Regions from separate parts of the Aliihoeflea sp. PC F10.4 genome, predicted to be linked through region 2. Evidence: predicted binding sites of a transcription regulator. Region 2 holds the regulator's gene; the other holds the start of a gene.
What was found. Region 2 encodes LexA, which represses DNA repair genes until DNA is damaged. Its sites were predicted from a motif close to TGTTCNNNNTGTGTTCNG; they were not measured.

Region 1 (12,296 bases), 1.5 Mb from region 2:
CCGCAGGTTCTGCAGGAATGCGGCTGCGATGGTGATGGGTATCCAAAGTTCCATGGATCGCCGCTAGCCCAGACGCGCCACCAGCACAACTGCCGCCGCAGCGAAATCTCTTGGACCATCGCGCGCGAGGCTTCATAAGAGCGTCATGACAAATCGCCCCGATCCCGCCCGCTTCGCCCATGTCACCGACTGGGTGTTCGATCTCGACAACACGCTTTACCCGCACCACACGAACCTTTTCGCGCAGATCGACGTTCGCATGACGCGCTATATCGCAGACCTTCTTGAATTGCCGTCCGATCAGGCGCGCATCATGCAAAAGGAGCTCTACAAGGAATACGGGACGACGATGAAAGGGCTGATGGAGCGCCATGCCATCGACCCGGACGATTTCCTGCAAAAGGTCCATGACATTGACTATTCGCCGGTCGAGGCCTCGCCTGAACTGGGGACGGCCATCAAGGCGTTGCCCGGTCGCAAGTTCATATTCACGAATGGCGACCGCAAGCATGCCGAAAACACGGCACGGCAGCTCGGTATTCTCGACCATTTCGACGACATCTTCGACATCGTAGCCGCCGGGCTGAACCCGAAGCCCGCGCGCGCGACCTATGACAAGTTCGTTGCGCTACACAAAGTCGCCGGGCCGAACGCGGCGATGTTCGAGGATCTGGCGCGCAACCTTGCGGCACCCAAGGCGCTCGGCATGACGACGGTATTGATCGTCCCGCGCAATTTCGAGCCGACTTTCACGGAAATCTGGGAACAGGACCCCGATCACGAAGACGACGTCGATTACGTCACCGACGATCTGACATCGTTTCTCGGATCAGTCCTCCAGAAGAGTTAGAGGCGCGGATCGGAGGTGCGGTCCGCTACGGGATCGACAGCATCTTCCGGCGTCGTGCCGGCGTTGCGCGAGGGCGGCAGGTCGCCAAGCTGCTCGGCGCTGGAGACGCCCGGCCGCTTGTCCTTTTCAAATTCGCCGTCGCGCTTTTCAGCCTCGTCCGGCAAGGAATCCTGCGGGCGATCGCTCGGTCGTTCGGGGTGGCCGAAATCCTTTTCCTGCTGATCGCGGATGATGTCGTCGTCGGTGCTGGTGCGTCCGTCCATAACCGTTCTCCTTTGCTGGAGAAACGCCATCGCCGGCCGCCTGTTCCGTCAATGCGCCGCCGATGCCGTCGACGCGGACGCGCGCACCGGAAAGGAAACGACGACGCTTCCGGCCTTTTCGAAGTCCAGCGTCACCTCGACCTCGCCGCCGGGTCGAAGATAGCCGTCGACGTTGCTCATCACGAAGCGCAGCGCACCTGGAGCGAACTCAACGCTGTCGCCCGGTTTGATCGCGACGCCATCGTCGCCCCTATCGCCGGACAATTCCACGCGGGCGGCCGCCACCGAGCTTGCGCCCAGAAGCCGGTCGGCGGCTCTGCCGCGATTGAGTATTTTCAGATGGACGCTCGCCGATGTCTGGCCCCACTCCATAGCGTCGATCCTCGCGCCGGAAAGCTGAAGATCTCCGGCCATCACCGTTTCGATGTCGACGCAGCCGGAAAGGCTCGTTGTTGCGCTTGTAGGGCAATCGCTTCTGCCCGCCGTCGCCGGAGCGGAAACGAATGCAAAGCCGATCAATCCGGCTGCCGCGATACGAAGCATGGCCATATTCATTTCGACAACGGCCCTTTCCGGCCTTTCGTCACGCGATCTCGTAGAAACGCGCGATAATGTCCCATGCGTCCTGCGCGGTATCGACGAAATCGATGATGTCCTGATCGCCGGGCGAGATCGTGCCCTGCTCGGCAAGAAAATCGAGATCGACGGCGCGTTCCCAGAACGCCTTGCCAAAGCAGATGACCGGGACGCGCTCCATGCGGCCGGTCTGAATCAGCGTCAGCGTCTCGAAGAATTCGTCCATCGTGCCGAAGCCGCCCGGAAAGACGCAGACCGCCTTGGCGCGCATGACGAAGTGCATCTTGCGAATGGCGAAGTAGTGGAAGTTGAAGCAAAGCTCGGGCGTCACGTAGAGGTTCGGCGCCTGTTCATGCGGAAGAACGATGTTGAGCCCGATCGAGGGCGCGTCGACATCTGCCGCACCACGGTTTCCCGCTTCCATCACGCCCGGCCCGCCGCCGGTCACGACCACGAATTCACGGTGATCGAACCTGGCCGAATGCTGCGAGCACAGCCGCGCGAATTCGCGCGCTTCCTCGTAATATTTGGCGTTGGCGAGAAGGTTCTTCGCCTGCACCTCGTTCTTGGCCGCCCAGGCTTCGCCGCCCGGCTCCGGAATACGCGCGCCGCCGAACAGGATCACGGTCGACTGGATGCCGCGTTCCTGCAGCGCCAGGTCCGGTTTCAAAAGCTCGAGTTGAAGACGCACCGGCCGCAATTCGCGCCGCGTCATGAATTCGGCGTCGTCCCAGGCAAGCCGATAGGTCGGCGCAAGCGTCTGCGGTGTCTCCGGCACGCTTTTCGCCCGCTCGCGATCCTCGCTGGAGTGCGGCAGCGGCGACCAGCTGCGTTCGTTCTTTGCATCCATGAAAAGGCATGTCCTTTTTCGTTGCCTGCGGCGCATCAAACGCCGACTCATACGAAGTCAGATAACGGAAGTGCCAAGCCTTGCAAGACAAGCCTGCGCCAACCTTTCCACTGATTGACCCGCCCCTGCGCTTGCCCTAGTTTCCGCGCGACTTTGCCCGCCCGCAAGTTCTCCCGGCGCGCGGCTTCCTAACAGACCTGATAATGGAGCAAATTGATGACACGGCCCGACCTCGGCGCGCTCGAACAGACCATAGAAAAAGCATTCGACGCACGCGACGGGATCGGAACCGAAACCAAAGGCGAAGTCCGCGAAGCGGTCGAGACCGCGCTCAATCTTCTCGACAAGGGTGAGGCCCGTGTCGCCGAGCGTCAGTCCGACAGCGCATGGACCGTCAATCAGTGGTTGAAGAAGGCTGTGCTCCTGTCTTTTCGCCTGAACCCGATGGAAATCATCAAGGGTGGGCCGGGCGATTCGGTCTGGTGGGACAAGGTGCCGTCCAAGTTCGAAGGCTGGTCGGCGAACGAGTTCGAGCGCTCAGGCTTCCGCGCCGTTCCGAACGCGGTAGTGCGCCGCTCCGCCTTCATCGCGCCGGGCGCGGTGCTGATGCCGTCCTTCGTCAATCTGGGCGCCTATGTCGGCGAAGGCACGATGGTCGACACCTGGGCGACGGTCGGCTCCTGCGCGCAGATCGGCAAGAACGTGCATCTTTCAGGCGGCGTCGGCATCGGCGGCGTCCTTGAGCCGCTTCAGGCCGGACCCACCATCATCGAGGACAATTGCTTCATCGGCGCGCGTTCGGAAGTCGTCGAGGGCTGCATCGTGCGTGAGGGCGCGGTTCTCGGCATGGGCGTCTATATCGGCAAGTCGACCAAGATCGTGGACCGCGAAACCGGTGAAATCCATATGGGCGAGGTCCCGGCCTATTCGGTCGTCGTTTCCGGCACCCTGCCCGGCAAGAATTTTCCGAATGGCGAACCGGGACCGAGCCTCTACTGCGCGGTCATCGTGAAGAAGGTTGATGAGAAGACCCGCTCCAAGACCTCGATCAACGAATTGCTGCGCGCCTAGACCATGATGTCAAAAAGTGGGAACCGGTTTTCGGGCGACATCAGGGTCTAACTCAATATTTTGTCGCATGTCTGCGACGCCAAGCGGCCCATTTGGCTACATCATGCTCCAGCGGAGACCAATCTTGACCCAGGCACCCATCTTCTGGCTGTTCTTCGGCCTCAAGGGCCGCATCAGCCGCGTCGCGTTCCTGCTCGGCGGGTTGTTGATGACAGTCGTAACCTTTTTCGTGCTCTACCGCATGTCTGCGGCGGAAGATCAGGATCAGGCATTCCAGTTCTGGAACACGGTGCTGTCGGTCGTGGTCTTCGTTTCGCTCTGGTGCCAGGCGGCGCTGGCCGCCAAGCGTCTGCACGACTTCGGCCGTCCGGGCATTCTCGCGGTCACGATGTTCATTCCCCTGGTCAATTTCGTCGCCTTCGTCGCGCTATGCCTCATTCCCGGCCAGCCGGGACCGAACAAATACGGCACGGTCGCCAACGCGCCGAACTGACGGACGCAAAATCGCTTCGCACTTTTGCTGCAATTGCTTTGAACTGATGACAGCAGCGCCGCTCTGGACTATCGAAGCGGCATGACCCTACCGATCGATCCCGCCGCCAATCTTTCCACTCTCATCCGCTGCCCGTCCGTGACGCCCGCCGAAGGCGGCGCGCTGTCCGCGCTGGAGGCGATGGTGAAGCCGATGGGATTTTCCGTCGACCGGCCGACTTTCTCGGAAAACGGCACGCCTGACGTTGAGAACCTCTACGCCCGCCTATCGGGCAACGGGCCGCATCTGATGTTCGCGGGCCACACGGATGTCGTGCCGCCCGGCGACGAGGCATCGTGGACGCATCCGCCCTTTTCGGCGGAAGTGGCGAACGGGATGATGTATGGACGCGGCGCGGTCGACATGAAGGGCGGCATCGCCTGCTTCGTCGCCGCCGTCGCGCGCTACGTGGAAAAGCACGGCAAGCTCAAAGGTTCGGTCTCGCTGCTCATCACCGGCGACGAGGAAGGCCCGGCGATCAACGGGACGACGAAGCTTCTCGACTGGGCGAAGGCCAAGGGCGAGGAATGGGACGCCGCGATCGTCGGCGAACCGACGAACCCGAACGCGCTCGGCGACATGATCAAGATCGGCCGGCGCGGCTCGATCTCCGGTCAGGTGACAATCAACGGTCGGCAGGGCCACGCGGCCTATCCGCATCTCGCCGACAATCCGGTGCGCGGGATCGTGCCGCTCCTCGACGCGCTGATGCATCCGCCGCTCGATACGGGCACGGACGAGTTCCAGCCGACCAATCTGGAAATCACCACGGTCGATGTCGGCAACGCGGCCGTCAACGTCATCCCCGCCAAGGCGAGCGCGAAGTTCAACATCCGCTTCAACGACACGTGGACGGCCGAGACGCTGCAGGCCGAAATCCATAATAGGCTCGACCAGGCCGCCACGGATGCGCGACTGCGCCCCGGCCGCGAGGAGCCGGTCGATTTCGACCTCGTCTGGCTCGGGCGTCCTAGCCCGGTTTTTCTCACGCGCGACGAGAAGCTGACCGAGACGCTGGCTGCTTCCGTTCAGACCGTCACCGGCCGGACACCGCAGCTTTCGACTTCGGGCGGAACATCCGACGCGCGCTTCATCAAGGATTTCTGTCCCGTCGTCGAATTCGGGCTCGTGGGCCAAACCATGCATATGGTGGACGAGCGCGTGGCTCTTGCCGATCTGGAAACGCTGACGCAAATCTATCTTCGCTTCCTCGAGAACTGGTTCGGGTAAACTGAAAATGCCGTCGGCAGACTATATCCAGCAATCGCTTTCCGGCGCGGCCCGGCTGATGGCCGGCAGGAAAGACGGCGTTCGCTTTCTGGATCTTTCGGCGGACGGTTTCTGGACATCCTTCTTTGCGATCGTCATCTCGCTGCCCGCCATGACGGTGGGGTGGGTGACGCTGGCCAACGACCTTGCCTTTCAGGGCGACGGCATCGGCAGCCGATTATCGATCGTGCTGCGGCTGGCAGCGATCGACATGCTGGCGTGGATCATCCCGCTCGGCATGCTCGTTCTCGTTGCAAAGCTGGCCGGCATGGCCAATCGTCTGGTCCATTACGTCGTCGCCTCGAACTGGGGCGCGGCGATCTATGTGTGGATCATGCTGCCGCCGTCTCTCGTGCGGCTGTTCTGGCCGGATGCCGGTGAAAGTCTGACGGCCTTTTCCCTTGGCCTCTTCTTCTTCACCATGGTCCTGTCATGGCGGCTGACAAACGCCGTGCTCGACAAGGGCGCAGCCTACGCAACGGGCGTTTTCTCGGCGATGTTCTTCGCCTCGCTGGTCGTGCTTTTCACGCTTCAGGGCGTGTTCGGGCTCGTTCAGGCCGGATAATCGACGCGGATCAGGAACAGGCCGTCGGGCGGCGCGACCTGTCCGCAACGCGGCCGATCGGCGGCATCGAGCGCCGCGCGCACATCGGCTGCGCTCCACGCCCCCTCGCCTGCGCGCTTCAGCGTGCCGACCATCGAACGCACCTGATTGTGCAGGAAGGACCGCGCCGATGCGCGTATCTCGATGATGTCGCCGTCGCGCTTCACGTCGAGCCGGTCGAGCGTGCGGACCGGACTGTTGGCCTGGCACTGGACCGAACGGAAGGTGGTGAAGTCATGCCTGCCGAGAAGCGTCTGCGCGGCTTCGTGCATGGCAGCCGCGTCGAGCGCCTTCGGCACATGCCACGCACGGCCCCGGTCGAGCGCAGCGGGCGCACGTCGGTTCAGGATGCGGTAGAGATAGTGCCGTGCGGTGGCGGAAAAGCGCGCGTCGAAGTCTGCCTCCACCGCCTGAACGGCGAAGACAGCGATCGCGTCGCCGGCCAGCTTCAGGTGCGCGTTGAGCGCGCCCATGAGCTTGTCGGCAGTCCAGTCGCGTTCCAGATGGACATGCGCGACCTGCCCGCTCGCATGGACGCCGGCATCGGTACGCCCCGCGCCTCGGATCGAAACGGTCTCGCCGGTAAAACGCGAAATCGCCTCCTCGATCGCCTGTTGCACGGTCGGCAAATCCGCCTGCCGCTGCCAGCCGGAATAGGGCATGCCGTCATATTCGATATCGAGCCGGTAGCGCGGCATCTATAGGTCCGAAAAGGCAGGAGCGTAGATCAACCGCCCCATGGTCGGAGCTTCCGGCGAAAACGCCAACGCCTGCAAGGCATCGCCCTGCCAATCGCTTTCGAACTTCGCGGCACGGGCACGCGTATAACCGAAGCGGCCGTAATAGGCCGGATCGCCCAGCACCACGGATAGTTCCTCGCCGGCGGCGCGCAGCATGTGATGCGCGTTTTCGATCAGTGCGCTGCCGACACCGATGCCACGGCTTTGGGCACGCACGGCGACCGGCGCGAGCGCCACGGCATCGGCGCTGCGGTTCTTCGATTCCACCATAAGGCGCGAGAAAAGCACATGGCCGTAAAGCTGCCCTTCGTGGAGCGCGACGAGTTCGAGCACGTCATCGCCGTTTGCACGCAGCGCATCGACCAGACGCGCCTCGGCCGGCCCGCCGAACGCCTCTTCCAGAAGCCAGCGCACTTCCTCGGCGTCGTCCGTCTCGAAAGGCCGGATCACGAGACCGCGCTTCACAGCACATCCCCCTTTTTCAGCCCGGCCCCGCGCAGGAAATCCGCTGCCGCTACCGAACGCCCGCCCGCGCGCTGGACTTCGATGAGACGAACGGCACCTGAACCGCACGCGACGGTGAGCGCGTCGTCGAGCAATGTTCCGGGCGAGCCTGCGCCTGCGCCCATCGTGGAGCGCAACAGCTTCAGGCGCTCGGCCTTGCCGCCGATATGCGCCTCGCACCATGCACCGGGAAACGGCGACAAACCGCGGATTTTATCGTGAACTTCGCGCGCCGGCCGCGACCAGTCGATGCGTGTCTCGTCCTTGGAAATCTTGGCCGCGTAGGTCGCTTCGCCCGCCTGCGGCTGCGTCGCCAGCGTTCCGGCTTCGAGGCGAGCCATCGCGTCCGCCATCAATGCCGCGCCGACATCGCGCAACGCGTCGTGCAATTCGCCGGCTGTCATGTCCGCGCCGATCGCGACCTTTTCGGTCAGTGCGACAGGGCCGGTGTCGAGACCTTCATCCATCCGCATGATCATCATGCCTGTCTCGTCGTCTCCGGCCATGATCGCCCGCTGGATCGGGGCCGCCCCGCGCCAGCGCGGCAAAAGCGACGCGTGGCCGTTAAACGCGCCAAGCCGTGTACCTTCGAGGATCGCCTTCGGCAGCAAAAGACCATAAGCGACGACGACCGCGACATCGGCGTGGAGCGCGCGGAACGCTGCCTGCTCGGCCTCGCCCTTGAGCGAAATCGGCGTTCGCACATCGATGCCGAGTTCTTCGGCAAGTTCGTGCACGGGCGATTTCTTCAGTTCCAGCCCACGCCGTCCGGCCGGACGCGGCGGCTGCGAATAGGCGGCGACGATTTCGTGACCCGCATCCGCCAAGGCTTTAAGCGTAGTCGCAGAAAACTCCGGCGTCCCCATGAAGACGATGCGCAGCGCCACGACCTAGCCCGCCAGACGCGACGGCGCCTTGTCGCGGGCGAGTTTCTTGAATTTGCGAACGACCATATCGCGCTTGAGCTTGGAAATGTGGTCGATGAACAGGATACCGTTCAGATGATCGATCTCGTGCTGAAGGCACGTCGCCATCAGCCCGTCGGCGGTCATCTCCTGCGCCTTGCCGTCACGGTCGAGATAGCTGACCGTCACCGTCTCGGGACGTTCGACCTCGGCATAATAATCGGGGATCGACAGGCAGCCTTCCTCATAGATCGAAACGCTGTCGCCAGACGTGACGACTTCCGGGTTGATGAAGACGTGCGGCGTCTTTTCCTCACCTTCCTTGGCAAGGTCGATGACCAGCATGCGGATCGGCTCGCCGACCTGGATCGCGGCAAGGCCGATGCCGGGCGCGTCGTACATCGTCTCTAACATGTCGTCGGCGAATTTGCGCGCCGCGTCGTCGACGCGTTCCAGAGGCTTCGAGATATCGCGCAAAAGCGGATCGGGCAAAATGATGAGAGGCTTGATCGTCATCGCCGTGAGGTAGTCCGTCATGCCGCGCCCGTCAACTTGATCGCTTAGAAACGTTCACGTTTTGATCTTATATTGGAGATGCGAATCGTCTAGTGTCCTTCGATGGACGCTTCGCAAACGCTTTTCGCCACTCCGCTCTTTCAGCTTGGCGCGACCACGATCACTGTCGGTCATGCGATGATCGCGGTCGTCGTTCTGGTCGTGGTTCTCGTGATTTTGCTCGTCGTGGCGCTGTCGCGCGCCGCCCGCGCGCAGGCCGAGATCGCAGAGGAAAATGCCGCCCGCGCCCGCGAGGCCGACGCGCGTCTTGCCGAGATCACCCGCGCGCAAGTCGAAATGCAGGGCCGGATGGGCACGATCGCGGAAGTGTTCGGTTCGCGTCAGGCCGAACTCAACAAGGCGATCGGCGAACGCCTCGACGGCATGACTTCTCGGCTCGGCCAATCGATCACCGAACAGACGAAATCGACCCACGAGAACCTCGCAAAATTGCAGGAACGTCTCGCCGTCATCGACACCGCGCAATCGAACATCCAGTCGCTTGCCGGTCAGGTCGTCCAGCTTCAGCACATCTTGTCGAACAAGCAGACGCGCGGCGCGTTCGGACAGGCGCGCATGGAGGCGATCGTCGCGGACGGGCTGCCGAACGGCGCCTATGAATTCCAGACGACGCTGTCGAACGGCAGCCGCCCCGACTGCACGATCCGCATGCCCAACGGCGCGCCGGACCTCGTCATCGATGCGAAATTCCCGCTCGAAGCGTGGAATGCGATCCGCGCGGCGGCCGAGGCGGAAAACGCGGACGCACAAAAACATGCGGCGCAGAATTTCCGCCGCGATGTTGAAGTGCATCTCAAGGCGATCGCCGACAAATATCTCATACAGGGAGAGACGCAGGACACGGCCTTCATGTTCGTGCCGTCCGAATCCATCTTCGCCGAAATCCACGAGAATTTCGAAGCGCTCGTCCAAAAGGCGCATCGCGCGCGCATCGTCATCGTGTCGCCCTCGCTCCTGATGCTCTCGATCCAGGTTATCCAGGCCGTGTTGAAGGACGCGCGCATGCGCGAACAGGCGCATCTGATCCAGGGCGAGGTGGTGCGCCTGATGGATGATCTCGGGCGGTTGGACGACCGGGTGCGCAAGCTCCAGACCCATTTCGGGCAAGCCAACCGCGATATCGACCAGATCCTGACCTCGACCGAAAAGCTCACCAAGCGCGGCGAAAAGATCGAGGCGCTGGAACTCGACGCCCCCCAGATCGAGGACAAGGCGGAGGCTCGCTCGGCCGAGACGCGTTCCGGTTCGCTGCGCCTTCGTATCGTCGACGACGAATAGACTGTTCACAATCGGGCGACTGGCAATTGATCGTCGAAATCCATACCTCCGCCTTCAATTCATGAAGGAATATCGCTTATGGAAATCGGCCTTCACACATTCGGCGATGTCGGCACCGATCCCGTCACGGGCAAGGCAACGACGTCCGCACAGCGCCTGACCAATCTCGTCGAGGAGATCGAACTGGCCGATCAGCTCGGCCTCGACCTTTTCGGCGTCGGCGAACATCACCGGCCCGACTATGCTGTTTCATCGCCGGCCGTCGCTTTGGCCGCCGCTGCGACGCGCACAAAGAACATCAAGCTTTCGAGCGCCGTCTCGGTGCTTTCCTCGGACGATCCGATCCGCGTATTCCAGCAGTTTGCCACGCTCGACAATCTGTCGAACGGCCGCGCCGAGATCATGGCGGGGCGCGGCTCCTTCATCGAATCCTTTCCGCTCTTCGGCTACGACCTCGGCGATTACGACACGCTGTTCGCCGAAAAGCTCGAAATGCTCCTCGCGCTCAACGAAGGCGAAATCTTTTCATGGGAGGGCGGCCAGCACACGCCGCGCGTTTCCGAACGGGGCGTCTATCCACGTCCTGTCAACGGCAAGCTGCCGATCTGGCTCGCGGTCGGCGGAACGCCGGCGTCCGTCGGACGCGCGGCGATGCTTGGCCTGCCGCTTGCACTTGCCATCATCGGCGGCGAGCCGGCGCGTTTCGTTCCGTTCTTCAAGCTTTATCGCGAGGCGGCGGAAAAGTTCGGACGCGATCCGACAACGCTGAAGACCTCGATCAACGTCCACGGTTTCGTCGGCGAAACGCGCAAGGAAGCGATTGAAATCTTCTACCCGGCGCAGGCCGAGGTCATGAACCGGATCGGACGCGAGCGCGGCTGGCCGCCCACCAGCCGGGCGCAGTTCGAGGCGGCTGCCGGCCCGCGCGGCGCGCAGTTCGTCGGCGACGCCTCAGAGCTTACCGACAAGATCCTCGCGCATCACGAGATTTTCGGCTTCGACCGCTTCGTGATTCAGATGGCGGTCGGCGTCATGGAGCATTCCAAGCTCCTGAAGGCGATCGAGATCTTCGGAACGCGTGTTGCACCTGAGGTGAAAAAGGCCGTCGGCGCGAAACGGACGGCGGCATGACCTCAGCCGTCTTCGCGCGCCAGATCGTTCCACGCGTTTTGCTGGGCCAGCATAGAGCGCAGATAGGTGACGTTTGCCTGCGCCTGCTCGGGTGAAAGCTCGCGCGACGCGATCGCCTCCGCATCCGAAAAGCGGCCCTGCAAACCGACGACAAGCGCCAGATTCTGGCGAACGCGGCTGTCGGCGCCGGGCTGGGTGACGGCGGTCTGGAGGTAGGTTTCAGCCCCCTTCAGATCACCTTCGAGCAGATGCGACATGCCCAGATTGGACAGTACGCTCGGATCGTTCGGCGCGAGGTCGAGCGCGCGGGTATAAAGCCTGCGCGCTTCAGTGGGCTGACCGAGTTGGTCGAGGATCGCGCCTTCGGCCGACATCAGCTTCCAGTCGGGATATTCGGGCGTCTGCGCGCGGCGAACGGCGTCGAGCGCGGGCTGAAGATCGCCGGCCGCTGCCAGCGCCTTGCCATAGGCGGCAAGAACGCTGCGGTCGCTGGGATGATCGATCGCGGCCTTGCGCATCACGGCAAGCGCCTGCTCGGCGCGCCCGTCCATCTGCAGCACTTCGGCATATTGCATCGCGACATTCATATCGCCGGGATTGCGCGTATAGGCGTTGCCGAGCTGGTTGGCCGTGGAGCGAAGCTCCGGCGCGGACATCTGCGTAACGGAGCCGGTCGTGGTGCGGTCGACCGAGCCGGTCGTCATCTGGCGCACATTCGCGCAACCGCCCAGCATCAGCGCCAGCGCGACCAGAACACCCGCCCTTTTCAGCTTCGATGCATTTTGGCGATTGATCGACATCGGTCCGACCTCCACAAAGGAACGGTGCAAACGCACCCGTTAACAGGTCGAGAAATATTCCGTTAACCCTAACGGAGCGTTAAAAGAAGACGAGCCGCCTCGCGTATCAGGAGAATTCATGCCCCTCGAAATCACAGACACGCCGCTTTCGAAAGCGAAGACGATTCACGTTGTCTCGAAGGGAGGCGTCGACGCCGCTCCGGTTGATGCGTCGGCGCATGGATGGGCGGCGACCAACGGCTTTTCCGGACAGGCCGGGCGAATTCTCGTCCTGCCGGACGCGCAGGGCGGTATCGCCGGTGCGCTTGCGGGGACTGGCGAAGAAACCGGCGCGGCCCGCTCGATGG
Region 2 (12,296 bases):
GAACCGGCAGGCCGGGCATGGCGAAGCGCAACACGTCGGCGAGCGCGGGAATCTTCTGTCCGTCGCGCGCGAGGAAAACGATCGGTCCGTCTTGTGCCGCCGCAATCGCCGCAATCGCGAACGCCTCGTAACCGTCCGACACGCCGTCTACGATGACCGGCTCGCCCGAAATCTTCGCGGGCAGATGGATGGGATTGAGAAGTGTCATGGCTCTGTCAGTTCGCAAGGCTGCGGGCCTGGTCGATCATCCGGCGCACGACCGCATTGTCCTGATGAGCCGGCACATTCAGTTCGCCGGTCACCCATTTGACGATATCCGCGTCGGCCTCGCCGAGGAGCGATTCGAACAGTTCGAGTTCGGCGTTTGCAAGGCTTGGCAGTTCCCGATCCGCAAAGCCGCCGACGACCAGATCAGCCTCGCGCGTGCCGCGATGCCAGGCGCGAAAGCGCGCCTTGCGCTTGCGGATTTCGAGCGGGTCGTTGCGAAAGGTGATGTCTGACATGGGGAAAATCCGGTTGGCCCGCGCATATAGCGTCTGACAGGGCCGATGTCAGCCTTTGCGCGTTCGAACCGCGTCGATAGTATCGCACCATGCGTCCCACCGAACTTGATCCTCTTTTCGCGCCTGTCACCTCGCTCGTCGGCATCGGCGAGAAGACGGCTGACCTCATGCGTCGCATCGTGACAGCCGACACGACGGGCCGTGATTTGCGCGCCGCCGATATTCTCTTCGTGCCGCCCTATGCGGTGATCGACCGGACGCGACGCCCCGGCATAGCGCAGTCCGGCGAAGGCTCCATCGTCACACTCAACCTGACCGTCGACCGTCATCAGCCTCCACCGCGCGGACGTGGCTCGGTGCCCTACCGTGTCTTCGCATTCGATGAGACGGGCGAGATCGCGCTGACCTTTTTCCACGCCAAAGGCCAATGGCTGGAAAAGCTGATGCCCGAGGGAAGCGAGATCGTCGTCTCGGGCAAGGTCGAGTGGTTCAATGGCCGCCCGTCCATGGTCCATCCCGATCATATCGTCGCCAAGGAAGATGCCGCCTCCCTGCCCTTGATCGAGCCCGTCTATCCGATGACGGCGGGACTTTCGGCCAAGCTCCTGCGCAAGGCGATTTCGTCCGCGCTCGAACGCCTTCCCGCTCTGCCCGAATGGCAGGATGCGTCCGTCCTCGACCGTCACCGATTCCCGACATTCGGCGAGGCGCTTGTCGAACTGCATCGACCCGAAAACGCGGCCGACTGCGAATCGACAAGCCCGGCATGGCGGCGTCTCGCCTATGACGAGCTCCTTGCCGGACAGGTCGCGCTCGCGATGGTGCGCATGCGGATGCGCAAACTAGCAGGACGCAAGCTGACTGGCGACGGGTCGCGCGGCGAGGCGGTGCGAGCCGCCCTGCCCTATGGCCTGACCGGCGCGCAGGAACGCTCGGTTCGTGAGATCGAGGCCGATCTTGCCCAGCCCGACCGGATGCTGCGCTTGCTTCAGGGCGATGTCGGCTCCGGAAAAACGGTGGTCGCCCTGATGGCGATGGCGCGCGCCGCCGAGGCAGGTGCGCAATCAGCGCTGATGGCTCCGACCGAAATTCTCGCGCGTCAGCATTTTTCGACAATTGCTCCTTTGGCCGAGAAAGCCGGCCTCACTGCCGCCATCCTGACTGGCCGGGAAAAGGGTCGTGAACGGGCGCAGACGCTGGCCGCCATCGCCGACGGGTCCATCGATATCGTCATCGGCACGCACGCGATCTTCCAGGACGCGGTGGCCTTCCGCGACCTCGCGCTCGCGGTGATCGACGAGCAGCACCGCTTCGGCGTTCATCAGCGGCTTGCCATCGGCGCGAAAGGCGCGGCAGTCGACATTCTCGTCATGACAGCGACTCCGATCCCGCGCACGCTGGTGCTGACTGCGTTCGGAGACATGGATGTCTCGCGCCTCGACGAAAAGCCTGCCGGGCGTCAGCCGATCCAGACCGTCACGCTACCTCTCGAACGCCTGTCGGACCTGATCGAACGCATTCGACGTGCAGTGAGCGAAGGCCAGAAAATCTACTGGATCTGCCCACTCGTGGAGGAAGCCGAAGGCATGGACGTGATGTCCGCCGCCGACCGGCATAAAGCGCTGGCCGAGATTTTCGGCTCCGATGTCGGGCTGGTTCACGGCCGCATGTCGGGCGCGGCGAAAGACGAGGCGATGGCCGATTTTAAAGCCGGACGCACCCGTATTCTCGTTGGAACGACTGTCATCGAGGTCGGCGTCGACGTGCCGGACGCCACCATTATCGTCATCGAACACGCCGAAAGGTTCGGCCTTGCGCAACTGCACCAGTTGCGCGGACGGGTCGGGCGCGGCGATGCGGCTTCGAGTTGCGTGCTTCTCTATCAATCTCCGCTCGGCGAGATCGCGAAGCAGCGCCTTTCGGTCATGCGCGACACCGAAGACGGGTTCCGCATCGCCGAAGAGGATTTGAAACTGCGCGGCGAAGGCGAATTGCTCGGCACGCGCCAGTCCGGCACGCCGGGTTTCCAGCTTGCACGGCTCGAACACCACGCCGATCTTCTCGCCATCGCACGCGACGACGCACGCCTTTTGCTCGACCGCGACCCTGACCTTACCGGTCCGCGTGGCAAGGCAATCCGCACGCTTCTCTATCTGTTTGGCCGCGACGACGCGATCAGGTTGATTCGCGCCGGTTGAGGAATGCCGAAAGCGCCACGAGCAGCCAGCCCGCGATCAGGAGTAGGCCACCTGCCGGAGCGGCCATCGGGAAAAGCCGCGTTTCGAGGAACGAGCGCGCGACAAGATCGCCGCAAAATAAGAGAATGCCGGCAACGATCGTCCAGCCGCCCGCGATCTGCCATCGACCGAACCACCCCGCCGATACCACCAGCAGGGCCGGTGCATGGATAAGCAGGAACGACGCGGCCGTGCCGAGATCGCCACCTGTGCGATGCGCTGCAACCGCCGATAAGGCCACGCCGCTTGCACCGAACAGCGCCCCTATTGCGAAGAGAATCCGCCCCGGTTCAATCATTTCAGCCCCTGATTCATGCAATTTCGTCGTGACTCTTGCAGAACACAACTGGAACAGGTAGGTTTGTTCTGGTTTTGTTTTAACGATTCCTTTTAAGGCCAGCCATGCTGACGCGCAAGCAACACGAACTCCTTCTCTTCATCCATCAGCGCCTCAAGGAGAGCGGTGTGCCGCCCTCCTTCGACGAAATGAAGGAAGCGCTGGGGTTGGCTTCAAAATCCGGCATTCACCGGCTGATCACCGCTCTTGAGGAGCGAGGCTTCTTGCGCCGCATGCCAAACCGGGCGCGCGCCCTGGAAGTTATCAAGCTGCCGGAGTCGATTTCTCAGCCTCCGAAACGCTTTCAACCGAGCGTCATTCAGGGCAGCCTCTCGGATAAGCCTGCGGCGAAGCCGGAACGACAGCCGCTACAGCCCGCGACCCGCGGTCCCATCGAGGTTCCAGTCATGGGGCGGATCGCGGCAGGTGTGCCGATCGACGCCATCCAGCACGCAACACGCGCCGTTACCGTCCCGCCAGACATGCTGACGGGTGGCGAGCATTACGCGCTGGAAGTTCACGGCGATTCAATGGTCGAGGCCGGTATCCTTGATGGTGACACAGTTATCATCCGCTCGGGCCAATCCGCGACGCCAGGCGAAATCGTGGTCGCACTCGTCGACGATCAGGAAGCGACGCTCAAACGCTTTCGCCGCAAAGGCGCGTCGATTGCACTCGAGGCCGCCAATCCGGCCTATGAGACCAAGATCTACGGCTCGGACCGTGTGAAGGTGCAGGGCAAGCTGGTCGGGCTGATCCGGAAATACTGAACTGGAAGCTGATACGACCTGGGTTGACACAGGGCGAGCGAGGTTATCGAGAAGGAAGCCGGTGTTCGGTTCGATGGGTGGTTATATGCCAACGCATCAATGATCAGTCGTTTTCGGCTTGCGATGGCTCGGCTGGTGCCGGTCGTTCGGGACGGACGTAAGGTCCCATTCCGCGCGCGGCGCGTGAGAAGCGGCGATGATCGTGCCAGGGTCGATATGGCTCGGTGATCGCATATCGTATGTGAGGTTGTGCCGCTCCCTCGCTCCGCCATGTGATCTGCGCACTGCCGCCTCTTGCCAGATCGCGCGCGGTTATTACCTTCACCGAAGGGGCGCGACATGGGTTTTCGGCGGTCGCGTCCGCAATGACGATCAGCCCTGCCTCGCCGCAAACCTGTTCAGCGATTTCTGCTGTTTCGGCATAAGCAATGACGTTTCCTTTCGCACTCGTCGCGGTGCAAAGCCCTTCATGGCAGACGAAGACGCCGTCAGTCTGCCCAGGCACGACCTGTTCCGGCCCTAATGGCCGTTCGAAATTCTGCACGTCGAAGGCTCGTAGCCAGTTCTGGATCGTGAAGCGGTTCGGACGCTGGCGATTGACCGCGATGCCGCCGCTTGTCGTGCTAACTGCAACCAGCCGCGCGTCTTCTGAAATCAACACGTCCGGCAATTGGCGTGTTGCGAGCAGCGCAATGCCAGCAGCGATCAGCGGTACCGCCGCCCAGCGCAGGACACCTCCCGTCATGGTCAAAATGACGAGTGCGCAAGTCAGAACCAGCACCGCGGAAAGCGGTATGGCACCGGTCGCATCGAACGCCGATCTCTCGGCCAACCAGAACGCGATCGTCGTCATTCCCCATATGCCCATCCCCATCAGGTCGAGCGGCAGGCCATCGAGACCAACCGGCATCAAGACTGTCGCGAGCACCGCCATGGGCATGATGATGATGGAAACGAGCGGCATCGCTGTGAGATTTGCGATGACGCCCAATGGAGAGATCTGCTGGAAGTGCCAGGCGGTGAACAACGCCGTTGCCACCCCTGCTATGATCGATGTCATCGCAAGTGCCGTTGCGTTGGACAAACCGGAGCGGAGCAGACCCGCCTTCGGCGGTGGGCCGCGATCTTCAAGACGATCGCGCTTGCGTGCGCTCCAAGCGCCATATGCGGCAATCAGCGCGGCGGTCGCGGCAAACGACATCTGGAAGCTCGGGCCGATCACCTCATGCGGTGAGACGAGGATGATGATCAGTGCCGATATCGCCAGATTGCGCATCGTCAGCGCCGCGCGATCGAACAAAACCGCGATCAGCATGACGGCAAGCATCAGGAACGCGCGCTGTGCGGCGATGTCCCCGCCCGACACGATGAGGTAAAATCCTGTGCCGAACAGGGCGGTGCCGGCGGCGTATTTTTTCACCGGATGCCGCGTGGCAAGACCGGGAAAAAACGCAGCCGCCGTGCGGATGGAGACCATGATCGTGCCGCCGACGAGCGCCATGTGCAGCCCCGAGATCGATATGACATGGTAGAGTCCGGTAATCCGCATCGCTTCATTGGCAGCTTCGGGAATGCCTGTTCGTATCCCTGTGATCAACGCGGCTGCAATGCCGCCTTCCATGCCGCCGATACGCGCGACGATCCGCTCGGCCACATCGCCGCGCCGACTTTCGATCCATGTGCCAAGGCGCTCCTTGCGCGTCGATGCCGTCGCGAGTTCCGTTGCGTCCGGTCCTCTCATGAAAAAGCCGCTACCGCCAATGCCGTCGAAATAGCGCTTGAAGGCGAAATCGTAGCTTTGCGGGCGCACCGGCCCCGACGGCGGCATCAGGCGGGCGATGCCGACAACGCCTGCGCCGGGCACGAGGCCATCGGGAATCGAACGCGCCGTGACGCGGACCCGGTCGGGCGCATAGCGCAGTTCTGGACGGCCGGTCGAGACGACATCGAGTGTAAGCCGCACGCGGCCGCTTTCCTGATGCTCTATGCGCACGACGCGTCCAGTGAGCTGGATCGTGATCTCCGATCCTAGAACTTTTGTATCGGCTAGCCTCGTCTCGACCTTCGCCGCCATCATTCCCGCAAACGTCAGGAGAATCGCGGCGATGGCGGCGCGCGTCACCCCTCCGGCAACGGTTGCCGGCAGGAGGGCGAGGCTGATCAGAACCGGTACCAAGAGACTGACGAAACCGGGCTCCCAAGGCAGGTTGAAATAGATGAGCGTTCCCAATGCGAGCAACACCGGCACGAACAGGAACGCCATTCCATGGTCAAGTTCATATTCCACCGATCGTTGCAGTGAAGCGAGACTGAACCCGAACCGACCGATCCGGTGCCGCAACCGGGCCGGCACCGCATATGAAGATTTTCCGGCGGCAGTGATCGACTGTGCCGAAACAAACGGATCCTGAACACCGCCTAATAAGCGCCGCTCGTCGATGACGATCGTCTCCCGTCTGTCCCCCATCGTGCCCCCACGGCCGTTCCCGGTGCTTGCACCGCGACTTGCCTATGCTACATGAGCGCCACGAGAACGCCACATATCGCTTCGGCGATACGGCTGCGAAAATCAGGAACATCCATGACCCGTCCCGTCGTCACACGCTTTGCTCCCTCGCCCACTGGCTATCTGCATATTGGCGGCGCACGCACGGCGCTGTTTAACTGGCTCTATGCCAGACACACGGGCGGGAAGATGCTCTTGCGCATCGAGGATACGGACCGCGAGCGCTCGACCGATGCGGCGACGGCCGCCATTCTCGACGGGCTTAAATGGCTCGGCCTCGACTGGGACGGAGAGCCGGTATCGCAATTCGAGCGCGCCGAGCGACATCGGGAAATCGCCCAGGAGCTCGTGAAACGCGGCAAGGCTTATCACTGCTACGCCTCGCAAGACGAATTGACCGAAATGCGAGAAAAGGCCCGCGCCGAAGGCAAGCCGCCGCGCTATGATGGTCGCTGGCGCGATCGCGATCCATCCGAAGCGCCTGCGGGCGTCAAGCCGGTCGTGCGGATCAAGGCGCCGCAGGATGGCTATACTATCGTTCAAGACAAGGTGCAGGGGGAGGTGCGCTTCCCCAACAAGGACCTCGACGATTTCATCATCCTGCGCTCGGACGGCAACCCGACCTATATGCACGCCGTCGTTGTCGACGATCACGACATGGGCGTCACGCACATCATTCGCGGCGACGATCATCTGACCAACGCCGCGCGCCAGAGCATCATCTACGAGGCGATGGAATGGGATGTGCCGGTAATGGCGCATATCCCGCTGATCCATGGCTCGGACGGCGCAAAGCTTTCCAAACGCCACGGTGCGCTCGGCGTAGAGGCTTATCGCGAGATGGGCTATCTGCCGGCCGCACTGCGTAACTACCTAGTACGGCTTGGCTGGAGCCATGGCGACGACGAGATCATGACGCTCGACCAGATGATCGAATGGTTCGAGATCGAGGACGTGAACAAAGGCGCGGCGCGTTTCGATTTCGCAAAGCTTGAGGCGCTGAACGGCGTCTATATGCGCCAGAGCGACGATGGCGAGCTTCTGGATCAGCTTGAAGCCACTCTGCCCTATCTGCCCGATGGCGACGAGATGCTGGCGAAGCTTGATTTGCCGAAGCGAGACCAGTTACGCGCCGCGATGGCGGGCTTGAAAGACCGCGCCAAAACGCTCGTCGAACTCAAGGACGGCGCCAGCTTCCTTTTTGCCAAACGTCCGCTTGAACTGGATGAAAAAGCCGCTCAGATTCTTTCCGATGGTGGGCGCGATGCGCTCGCCGGCCTCATGCCGAAGCTCGAAACCGTCGACGATTGGGGCTCACAGACCACGGAAGCGGCCGTGCGGTCCTATGCCGAGGAAACCGGGCTGAAACTCGGCAAGGCTGCGCAGCCCCTGCGAGCCGCCTTGACCGGCCGTTCGGTGTCGCCAGGTGTGTTCGACGTTCTTGCCGTTCTTGGGCGTGAAGAGAGCCTCGCGCGGCTGAAGGATCAGTTGTGATTTGCATGACTTGCCGCATTGCAGCATACGACTGACGACGAACTTGGCACGCTGAACCAAATGCGATAGCTAAAGCGCGCACCATACGGGTTCGCGTGAAATTTCACTAAATTACGCCCGCAATAAGAGTGTTCCGCATGAATGAGGTGTTGATATGACTGAAGGGACGGCGAAACTGGATTTCGGCGGCGACAGCCACGAATTCAAGGTACGGAAAGGTTCGGTCGGCCCGGACGTCATCGACATTTCGGCGCTTTATAAGAATACCGGCGCTTTCACCTACGATCCGGGTTTCACCTCGACCGCGAGCTGCGAATCCGAGATCACCTATATCGATGGCGACGAAGGCATCCTGCTTCATCGCGGCTACCCGATCGACCAGCTCGCCGAGCACGGCGATTTCCTCGAAACCTGCTATCTGCTGCTTTACGGCGAACTGCCGACCAAGGCGCAAAAGGAAGATTTCGACTATCGCGTCACGCATCACACGATGGTGCATGAACAGATGTCGCGCTTCTTCACCGGATTTCGCCGTGACGCGCACCCGATGGCCGTCATGTGCGGTGTCGTCGGCGCACTTTCGGCGTTCTACCACGACTCGACGGACATCTCCGATCCGCATCAGCGCATGGTCGCCTCGATCCGTCTGATCGCGAAGATGCCGACGATCGCGGCGATGGCCTACAAATACCATATCGGCCAGCCCTTCGTTTATCCGAAGAACGAACTCTCCTTCGCCGCCAACTTCCTGCATATGTGCTTTGCCGTGCCGTGCGAGGACTATAAGGTCAATCCGGTGCTGGCGCGCGCCATGGAGCGCATCTTCATCCTTCACGCCGACCACGAGCAGAATGCGTCGACCTCGACGGTTCGCCTCGCCGGTTCGTCGGGCGCGAACCCGTTCGCCTGCATCGCCGCTGGCATCGCATGCCTGTGGGGCCCTGCTCACGGCGGTGCGAACGAAGCCGCTCTCAACATGCTGGCCGAAATCGGCTCGGTGGACCGTATTCCCGAGTTCATCGGCCGCGCCAAGGACAAGGACGATCCGTTCCGCCTGATGGGCTTCGGACACCGCGTCTACAAGAATTACGATCCCCGCGCCAAGATCATGCAAAAGACCACGCATGAAGTTCTGGCCGAACTCGGTATCAAGGACGATCCGCTTCTCGACGTCGCGATGGAACTTGAGAAGATCGCGCTGACGGACGAGTATTTCATCGAAAAGAAGCTCTACCCGAACATCGACTTCTATTCGGGTATCACGCTGAAGGCGCTCGGCTTCCCCACGACCATGTTCACCGTCCTGTTCGCGCTCGCGCGCACCGTCGGCTGGGTGGCCCAGTGGAAGGAAATGATCGAGGACCCGGGCCAGCGCATCGGGCGCCCGCGTCAGCTTTATACCGGCCAGACGGAACGCGATTACGTGCCGATCGCCAAGCGCTGATCGGCTCACCACAAAGATCGAAGCCCCGGCATTTGCCGGGGTTTTTTTATGCCGCGGCAATGCCGACGATAGTTCGAAGGGCAACGGCCTCAAAAGAAAAGGCCCGGGATTTCCCGGGCCTTTTCGCTTCGTATGAACACGTTGTCCTATTCGACGGCGTCGAGGTTCGTGTCTTTCGTATCGCGGACGAAGAGCACGCCGATGACGAGGGTCATCGCGGCGATTGCGATCGGATACCAAAGGCCGAAGTAGATGTCGCCGCGTGCCGCGCTCATGGCGAACACCGTCGCCGGGAGCAGACCGCCGAACCAGCCGTTACCGATATGATAGGGCAACGACATGCCGGTGTATCTGATGCGGGTCGGGAACATCTCGACCAAGATGGCCGCAATCGGGCCGTAGACCATCGTCACGTAGAGAACGAGGACGAACAGGATCGCGATGATGCGGCCCCACTGTACCTCGTCCGGATTGGCGACCATGGTGTAGGCACCGGCGTCGTTCTGGACGAGCGGGTAGCCTGCGTCCTGCAGGGCCGCGAACGTCGCGTTCGACAGTTCGGTGTTGCGGGTTGCCGCCTGATCGCCGACCTGATTGGCGTCGTACGATTCGATCGTCTCGTCGCCGATCGTGATAACCGCTGGCGTGCCTGCCGCGGCCGTCTGGCTGACGTCATACGGCACCGAGTTGCGCGTCAGGAACGCGGTCGCAATGTCGCACGACGTCGTGAAACGGGCGGTTCCGGTCGGGTTGAACTGGAAGTTACAGTCGCCCGGCGCGGCCGTGACCGTTACCTGCACGTTGTCATGGGCCGCAGCCAGCGCCGGATTGGCGGCGTGGGTCAAAGCCGAGAACAGCGGGAAGTAGGTCAGGATGGCGAGCGCCAGACCGGCCATGATAACCTGTTTGCGGCCGATCTTGTCCGACAGCCAGCCGAAGAACACGAAAAACGGTGTGCCCATGGCCAGAGCGATCGCGATCATGATGTTGACCGAGACGCCGTCGACCTTGAGTACGTTCTGCAGGAAGAACAGTGCGTAGAACTGGCCTGTATACCACACGACGGCCTGACCGGCGGTGAGGCCGAACAAGGCCAGAAGAGCGAGTTTGGCGTTTTTCCACTGGCCGAATGCTTCGGAGAGCGGTGCCTTCGACGTCTTCCCTTCCGCCTTCATGCGCTGGAACGTCGGCGATTCGTTGAGCGTCAGACGAATCCAGACCGAAATGCCGAGCAGGAAGATCGACAACAGGAACGGAATGCGCCAGCCCCATGCGCGGAAGGCGTCCGGCCCCATCAGTGTTTGCACGGCCAGAATGACTAATAGCGACATGAAGAGACCGAGCGTCGCCGTCGTCTGAATCCACGACGTATAGAAGCCGCGCCGCCCATCCGGTGCGTGTTCGGCGACATAGGTCGCCGCACCGCCATATTCGCCGCCGAGCGCCAGACCCTGAAGCATGCGCAGGACGATGAGGATGATCGGGGCCGCGATGCCGATCGTAGAGGAACCCGGCAAAAGACCGACCAGGAAGGTCGACGCGCCCATGATCACGATGGTCACGAGGAAAGTATATTTGCGGCCTACGATATCGCCCAGACGGCCGAAGACGAGCGCGCCGAACGGGCGCACGAGGAAGCCTGCGGCAAAGGCCAGAAGCGCGAAGATGTTGCGCGTGGCTTCAGGATACTCCGAGAAGAAGGCAGCGCCGATAAAGGCCGCCAGTGAGCCGTAAAGATAGAAGTCGTACCATTCGAAAACGGTACCAAGCGAGGACGCAAAGATGACCTTGCGCTCCTCCCTGGTCATGGCGCGGTGCTTATGCCCCGCATCGGTGGCAACATTTGCCATTTTCAATCCTCCCCATGGCGAAAAAATTCGCGATTTCCGCCCTAACGCACGAATGCGTCCTCCAGAGATTCGGGCGGCATCGTGTCGGAATCTGTCAGAACTCAGGGCGAATGGGCAGCGATGCTTTATGCTTATGACTTTAGTCTAATAAATCGCGCGCTGGTGGCAGTATCGGTCGTGTTCTGCTTTTCTTTTTCCTAGGCGGACAACTTTCATTGCAGGTATCGATCCGCTACAACTTTCAAAAATGAGAAAAAGGCCCTTGAGAGGGTCATGGCATTTGGAGGAATTTTGCATGGGTTGGGGCGAAATTTTCAGCGAGCAGTTCTTCGACCCGTTCCGCGCCGGGTTGCTGCTTTTTCTTGTGCTGACAGCGCGGAACACCTCTGCGGTGACGGGAATGCTCATGCCGCTTGCGGCAGGCATCTTCTTCGTCGCCGTGTTGATACCGCTGTCTTTCGCGCCGGAAGCGCCGAACTGGTGGAATCTCGTTGTCGCCGGAATCGTGACGAACACGATCATCGTCGCTGCTCTCGTCGCGATTTCGACCTATTTCTTCCCGGTCAAGAAAGATGGCAACGGACAAGCCTGACGGCTGTCGTTGCCTGCCGCACTACATCGCGGACGCTGCCCACGGAACGAGTTCGCTGATCGCCTGTCCGAAAGCCTGATCGATTGCGCTGGCATAGGCGGCGTTTCCCGATCCGGTGACCGGTGCCTGCGCCATAAACAGACGTGATGCGCGTACCGACCCATTGCGGTCGTTCAGTACCTTGACGAACAGGCCGACCTCCGCGCGTGCGCCACCATCGACGCGCACGCCGAAGGAGCGAAGCTCGGTAACGATCTGATAGTCGATCGCAAGGCCCTGCCCCGGCAGTCCCACGCCCGCAAACCGTCCGGACGCCTGGAAAGCTTCCAGAAGACGCATCTGCACGACGCGCGGCAGACGGTCGGACCATTGCGCACCGCCGAGATACTCAATCGACCCCGGAGCGGTGCGGATGACGATTTCCTGCCTGTCGAGCGAACCGATCGCTGTCGGCTCGGCGATCAGGATTTGCGTTCGCCCGCGCTGCGGACCGGCAGCGGCCGTTGCCGCCGTCGTCAGTTCGAACGTGTCGAGGGGGGCAGGCCCGCCGCCCAGAAGCGCGC

Region 1: ACX82Z_RS15405 (DNA recombination protein RmuC) is a predicted target of LexA. The motif match lies at 8,732-8,749, and genes of this name have one in related genera.

The regions. Positions count from the first base shown of each region.
Region 1 covers NZ_JBTSWH010000001.1:3,065,413-3,077,708, forward strand. Annotated here, with positions in the region: gene ACX82Z_RS15340 (EamA family transporter) at 1-54, opposite strand, end outside; gene ACX82Z_RS15345 (pyrimidine 5'-nucleotidase) at 146-850, shown strand; gene ACX82Z_RS15350 (hypothetical protein) at 847-1,113, opposite strand; gene ACX82Z_RS15355 (copper chaperone PCu(A)C) at 1,162-1,662, opposite strand; gene ACX82Z_RS15360 (LOG family protein) at 1,697-2,539, opposite strand; gene dapD (2,3,4,5-tetrahydropyridine-2,6-dicarboxylate N-succinyltransferase) at 2,756-3,610, shown strand; gene ACX82Z_RS15370 (DUF805 domain-containing protein) at 3,735-4,103, shown strand; gene dapE (succinyl-diaminopimelate desuccinylase) at 4,185-5,372, shown strand; gene ACX82Z_RS15380 (transporter) at 5,380-5,976, shown strand; gene truA (tRNA pseudouridine(38-40) synthase TruA) at 5,964-6,713, opposite strand; gene ACX82Z_RS15390 (GNAT family N-acetyltransferase) at 6,714-7,220, opposite strand; gene fmt (methionyl-tRNA formyltransferase) at 7,217-8,146, opposite strand; gene def (peptide deformylase) at 8,150-8,680, opposite strand; gene ACX82Z_RS15405 (DNA recombination protein RmuC) at 8,783-10,018, shown strand; gene ACX82Z_RS15410 (Atu2307/SP_0267 family LLM class monooxygenase) at 10,097-11,149, shown strand; gene ACX82Z_RS15415 (tetratricopeptide repeat protein) at 11,152-11,949, opposite strand; gene ACX82Z_RS15420 (leucyl aminopeptidase family protein) at 12,068-12,296, shown strand, end outside.
Region 2 covers NZ_JBTSWH010000001.1:1,565,839-1,578,134, forward strand. Annotated here, with positions in the region: gene mfd (transcription-repair coupling factor) at 1-208, opposite strand, end outside; gene ACX82Z_RS07820 (FAD assembly factor SdhE) at 216-503, opposite strand; gene recG (ATP-dependent DNA helicase RecG) at 593-2,701, shown strand; gene ACX82Z_RS07830 (DUF423 domain-containing protein) at 2,679-3,038, opposite strand; gene lexA (transcriptional repressor LexA) at 3,143-3,847, shown strand; gene ACX82Z_RS07840 (ComEC/Rec2 family competence protein) at 3,951-6,314, opposite strand; gene gltX (glutamate--tRNA ligase) at 6,429-7,847, shown strand; gene gltA (citrate synthase) at 8,002-9,291, shown strand; gene ACX82Z_RS07855 (MFS transporter) at 9,438-11,141, opposite strand; gene ACX82Z_RS07860 (hypothetical protein) at 11,437-11,733, shown strand; gene ACX82Z_RS07865 (ABC-type transport auxiliary lipoprotein family protein) at 11,755-12,296, opposite strand, start outside.